One region of the Pallidibacillus thermolactis genome, then DNA from elsewhere that is predicted to be linked to it. Evidence: riboswitches for the same ligand, from Rfam matches in the RefSeq annotation. Region 1 holds a riboswitch; the other holds the start of a gene.
The links. Region 1 has a riboswitch for FMN ahead of ribE (riboflavin synthase). Riboswitches for the same ligand answer to the same signal wherever they lie in the genome.
Positions count from the first base shown of each region.

Region 2: linked by a shared signal. The riboswitch ahead of OEV82_RS14955 (ECF transporter S component) and the one ahead of ribE (riboflavin synthase) in region 1 are both predicted to bind FMN.

Region 1 is NZ_JAOUSE010000060.1:9,499-12,716, reverse strand. It holds gene glnA (type I glutamate--ammonia ligase) at 1-1,185, shown strand, start outside; FMN riboswitch at 1,305-1,457, shown strand; gene ribE (riboflavin synthase) at 1,693-2,340, shown strand; partial or broken gene ribB (3,4-dihydroxy-2-butanone-4-phosphate synthase) at 2,381-2,968, shown strand; gene ribH (6,7-dimethyl-8-ribityllumazine synthase) at 3,063-3,218, shown strand, end outside.
Region 2 is NZ_JAOUSE010000071.1:7,268-10,485, forward strand. It holds gene OEV82_RS14945 (helix-turn-helix domain-containing protein) at 1-906, opposite strand, end outside; gene OEV82_RS14950 (ferredoxin) at 1,126-1,374, shown strand; gene OEV82_RS14955 (ECF transporter S component) at 1,448-2,008, opposite strand; FMN riboswitch at 2,183-2,326, opposite strand; gene OEV82_RS16110 (peptidoglycan DD-metalloendopeptidase family protein) at 2,387-3,115, opposite strand.

The sequences.
Region 1 (3,218 bases):
ATGTTTGATGGTTCTTCTATCGAAGGATTTGTACGTATAGAAGAAAGTGATATGTATTTATATCCTGATTTGGATACGTGGGTGATCTTTCCTTGGACTGCAGGGCGTGGAAAGGTGGCACGCTTAATTTGTGATATATATACAGCAGATGGTAAGCCTTTTGCAGGTGATCCAAGAAGTAATTTAAAACGAGTGTTATCCGAAATGGAAGAAATGGGTTTCACCCACTTTAATTTAGGTCCAGAGCCTGAATTCTTCTTATTTAAATTAGATGAATACGGCGAACCGACATTAGAGTTGAATGACCATGGTGGATATTTTGATCTAGCGCCGACGGATTTAGGTGAAAACTGTCGTAAAGAAATTGTAGTTGAATTAGAAGAAATGGGATTCGAAGTAGAAGCATCACACCATGAAGTAGCTCCTGGTCAACATGAAATCGACTTTAAGTATGCCGATGCAGTCACTGCCTGTGATAACATTCAAACATTTAAATTAGTTGTAAAAACAATAGCAAGAAAGCATGGTTTACATGCTACATTTATGCCAAAACCAATTTACGGAATAAGCGGTTCAGGAATGCATTGTAATTTATCTCTATTTAAGGGAAATGAAAATGTGTTTTTTGACCCAAATGGCAAATTACAGCTTAGTGAAGTAGCATATCAATTTATGGCAGGGATTTTAAAACATGCACCAGGATATACAGCTATTACCAATCCTATTGTCAATTCTTATAAACGATTAGTACCAGGGTATGAAGCTCCCGTTTATGTTGCTTGGTCAGCTAGAAATCGTAGTCCACTTGTTCGTATTCCTACATCAAGAGGACTAAGTACACGTGTTGAATTGCGTAGTGTTGACCCTGCAGCAAACCCATACTTAGCAATGGCTGTATTACTTAGAGCAGGGTTAGATGGTATTAAAAATAAATTAACACCACCAGCTCCAGTCGATCGAAATATATATGAGATGACGAAAGAAGAACGGGAAGCAGAAGGAATTAGCGATCTCCCTGGAACACTTCATTTCGCAATAGAAGAACTGCGGAAAGATGAAGTTATTAAAGATGCTTTAGGTCCACATATTTTTACTAACTTTGTGGAAGCTAAGGAAATCGAATGGAACATGTTCCGCTCTCATGTCACAAATTGGGAAAGAGACCATTATATGAAACTTTATTAAAAATAGATTGAACGTAATTCATCTATACTTTTTTAGTGAATTAAAGGAATAACGAAATATCTGATATTTTAGTTGTATTAATCTAAAGCATGTGTTAGTATTAAAATAAATTAAATAAAGGAATCCTTCGGGGCAGGGTGAAATTCCCGACCGGCGGTGATGAGGGTGCTTGCACTCTCTCAGTCCGTGACCCATTTTCATTCTATATGGAAATGGCTGATTTGGTGAAATTCCAAAACCGACAGTTAAAGTCTGGATGGGAGAAGGATGTCATAGTATCGTTTAAATTTATCTATTTAAACGTTTATTTGTCATACCATTAAAGCCCCATACTTCATGTATGGGGTTTTATTCATCTATAAACTTTACTTCAATGTTAGAGTATCCATTTCTTTTATTATCAAACAATTCATATTATTTTCACCTCTAAACCCTCCCCGTTTCTTGGATTCCTTATTATTCAATTGAAAAATTTTTTATTTTGAAGATGAAAGAGGCGATGTGTATTTGTTCACAGGTATAGTTGAAGAAATTGGAACAGTATCTCGAATTCGACAAAATGGACCAACTTTAATGATTACCATTAAAGCGAACAAGATCTTACATGATGTAAATTTAGGTGATAGTATTGCTGTTAACGGTGTTTGTTTAACGGTAACAAACTTTTCAAAGGACCACTTTGAAGTTGATGTCATGCCTGAAACATATAAAGATACCACATTGAAATATTTAAAAGTTGGTTCGGAAGTTAATTTGGAACGTGCCTTAGCAGCAAACGGTCGTTTTGGAGGTCATTTTGTAACGGGCCATACGGATGGTATCGGAACGATTTGGAAACGAACAAATTATGAGAATTCGATTTTAATTGAATTAGAAATACCAGAGAAATTTTCTCACCTTGTGTTAGAAAAAGGCTCGATCGCGATTGATGGAACATCTTTAACTATTTTCAAAGTGAGCCATAATACGATAACCATTTCTCTTATTCCACACACAGCTAAAGCATCTATTATCGGTTCAAAGAAAGAAGGAGAAAAGGTTAATTTAGAATTCGATATGATTGCAAAATATTTGCATACTTTTATACAAAATAAAAGAACAACAACCAATTCAAAAGGTATTACAATGGATTTTTTAAAAGAAAATGGATTTTAATCAATACGTTCTTTGTATATTTATCGAGGAGTGAAATCCAATGTTCAATTCGATAGAAGAAGCATTAGAAGATTTAAAACAAGGAAAAATAATTATTGTCGTTGACGATGAAAACCGTGAAAACGAAGGTGATTTTCTAGCTTTAGCAGATTTTGCGACCCCTGAGACGATAAATTTCATGGCAAAAGAAGGAAGAGGATTAATTTGTACGCCGATTACCGAAGAGATCGCTAATCGTTTAAATTTACATCCGATGGTAGAAAATAATACCGACACAAAACAAACGGCTTTTACAGTTTCGATCGACCATAAAGATACAACGACGGGGATTAGTGCGTTTGAACGCTATCATACGATCAAAAAAATCCTTGACCCACAAAGTAAGGCAACCGACTTTAATAGGCCAGGGCATGTGTTCCCTTTAATTGCAAAAAATGGAGGAGTTTTAAATCGTCCTGGTCATACAGAAGCTGCCATTGACTTTGCTAAATTAGTTGGGGCAAACCCGGTCGGTATTATTTGTGAAATAATGAATGATGACGGATCAATGGCACGATTGAATCATCTTATTGAAATGGCAGAACGATTTCAATGTAAATTAGTATCTATTGAACAATTACAACGATACTTATTAAAACAACTAGTTTAGTTGTTTAAAATTTATAAAAATTATTCTTTTTTCATTTATGAATGTTAAGATATTTATAGAAGGAGAGATAGAAGTGAAAAAAGTGTATGAAGGAAATTTGATTGGAACAGGACTTAAATTGGCGATCGTCGTATCGAGGTTTAATGAATTTATCAATGGACGGTTATTAACGGGAGCAGAAGATGCTTTAAAAAGGCATGGTGTGGAAGATGAAAATATAGAAATATAC
Region 2 (3,218 bases), on a different contig from region 1:
GTGAAAAGTAGGATCCATTAAAGTTATTTCAACAATATGATCTTCAATGGTACTTTCTTTTAGTTTTCTGATTTTTGCAATTTCCTTAATGGATTTATCCATCTTTATTAAATGTAATGTCTTTCTTGTCGATTCTGTTAAAACTATTTCCCGTTTCTCATTTTTTATTAAAGAGTACAATAATGGATATTTTTGTGGTTGTTCTGAAATAATCGTTATCATGTAATGAATAATGCTTCGAAAAACAACTAAATAATAATACTCGTCCATATCATATATGTTCGCAATTTGTGAAATAGTCAGTCCTGGCTGTTGATAACCTGAAAGTCTTGCAACAAAAAGGTTTGGATTTTTTTTCTTCCTTTCAAACTGTGATAAAATTTGCTCTAACTCATGATAAAGTTTTTTTGATAAAATCTGTTTGTTATACTTCGTATTCCATGTGTACAGCCATTGCTTAACCCATTTTTGTGTATAAAAGTCTCGTTGAACGGGCATAAATTTGGAATCCCCGTTTCCTAAATTCGAGACAATTTGTACAATCAGACTAAGTCGCTGCCAAAACTTCTGGTCAATATCTTTATATGTCCATCCATCTAATTCAGCTGGGATGGGGTACTTTTCTAGCGATTGTCTTAAATTCTTTTCACCTAGCTCCGTTATTTGAACGGTTTTCTTATCTAAAATTATGTACTGAAGCATCACTAGTTTTTTCATTTGTTCTTGAAATTGTTCTTTCTTTAAATCGGGGTAAATAGAAAACACATGACTTAAAGAATACCAAATTGCATCTTGTATCGTTTGTGAAGATTTTTTTCCTTGAATCAAATAAAATACAGCGTTAATTGAACGTTCACCTTTAAATTGTGAAATACAATATAAAATCATTACAGTTAAAAAGTTCACAACTAATCACCTAAATTTATTTTATCATGAATATACTAAAGTTTTTTATTCAATTAACTTTTGTATTATATGTCTAATTTGTTAAATCAGTAAGAGAACCTTTTATTAAAAGGGTGCTTATTATTGAAAAGTCGAAATAATAGACTTAAAATATTAATGTTATCCGGTTTTTTTACTGTTCATTACAGCATGAAGAATTGACTATTGGAGGTAAACAAGATGCCAAAATATACAATAGTAGATAAAGAAACTTGTATAGCATGTGGGGCATGTGGTGCAACTGCACCAGATATTTTTGACTATGATGATGAAGGTATCGCCTATTGCATCTTAGATGATAATAATGGAACTGCAGAAATACCTGACATACTAGAAGAAGATTTAATGGATGCTCATGATGGTTGTCCAACGGAGTCAATCCGTGTAAGTGACAAGCCATTCGACGGAGATCCAAACAAGTTTGAATAATTTATAAATATTCGTTCACGATACAATAACGGAAAAAGGCTTTCCCTATTTCGGAAAGCCTCATTTTAATCCACTAAAAAGCTGTACGCATTTTATTTAAACGCTCAGCCATCTTATTGTAAAATACAATAAATACAATCGAAATCATGATACATTTTATGAAGTTAAAAGGCGCAATCGCCGTTATAATCATTAATTTTGGCATTTTAAATCCCATGAATATTTCATACATTGGGAAAAAAACAAAGTAGTTCAGTACACTCATTCCAATTGTTGTAATTATTGTTGCAACAATTAGTCCTGAAATCACACCTTTTTTCGATTGTACCTTTTTGTAGACAAAATAGGTCGGTAATATGAATAAAAGACCTGTAGTGAAATTAGCAATATGTCCTACCGGTATCCCAGATTCTGAACCGGTTGATATTATATCAAGCAAGTTTTTAATCAATTCAATTAATACACCTGCAGCTGGCCCCATAATGATGGCACCAACGAGTGCTGGCACATCACTAAAATCAATTTTTAGCCAAGTTGGAAACATTGGCATTGGGAAGTTAAGTAGCATCAATACATAAGCTATGGCACTTAACATTCCAATTGCTACAAAAGCTTTTACTCCTAAATTTTTCACAATCCTCTCTCCCTTTTGATTCATCGTAAGAAGAGGGAGACCCGGTTTCGACTAAAGTGATTTATAAACAAACATCCCCTGAAGAATTAATTCTTCGGGGGATGTTTTAAGTATATCAAACTAACGTGTGTAATACACCAAGTATTAGGAAGTATACACCACTTCATTCGAAACCTCCATCTTCTCCCATCCAGACTATACTGTCGGCTTTGGATTCTCACCAAATCCTGTCTTATTTTAAAATAAGACTCGCGGGCTTAAAGGAAAAAGTTCCTTAATACCGCCGGTCGGGAATCTCACCCTGCCCCGAAGATGAATCTTTATTTTTTTGTCAAACTAATATTACTATAAAGGTTATAATATGTAAAGTAAGTTGACTCAACTCGAACGGTTACTGATGATTAACTTTTGTCCAGGTATTATTTTTTCATCGGATAAGTTGTTTGACTTTATGATAACACTTATTTTTGTATTATATTTTTCTGCTATGTCCCATAACGTATCACCATCTTTTACTGTGTACAAAATTGGCTTGTGAGATACGTCTTTTGTTACTTCTATTGCATGTTCAATCTTTTTATTACCTGCGAATATATGCTGTCCAACTTTACCATAACCAAAAATTACAAAGGGATCAATCGAATTTTCTTTTGTAACGGTCCATTGATGCTTATGTATTTCAAAGTGAAGATGGGGACCAGAGGATTTTCCTGTATTTCCCATACGCCCAATCATTTCTCCTTTTTTTACTTGTTGCCCTTTTTTGACTTCTCTAGTTTGTAAGTGAGCATAGACGGTTTCAAAACCAGTACTATGTTTAATAAATACAACATTTCCATATGTATCGGAAAAATATGATTGACTGACAACACCATAATCTACTGCATGAATGGGTGTACCCATTTTAGCAGCAATATCTATTCCTTTATGGCTCCCATGTCTCGATCCATAAATATCTGAAATTACTCCGTTTGTGGGCAATTCCCAGTTTAAATCATAATATATCTCTTCGGCATTCGCTATTGACTGCTTCCCCCCTATTATTAATGCTGCTAAAATGATTGTCATAAGTATTGCAAGCAGCAATCTTTTAACATATTCTATCATTCTGATCCTCCTCTTTTTCTATTTACAGGCTGCTTGTCCAAATTTAAAGTAACAGTACATTATTATGAAGGAATCGCCCATATTTATTCAAATTTTATTGTTT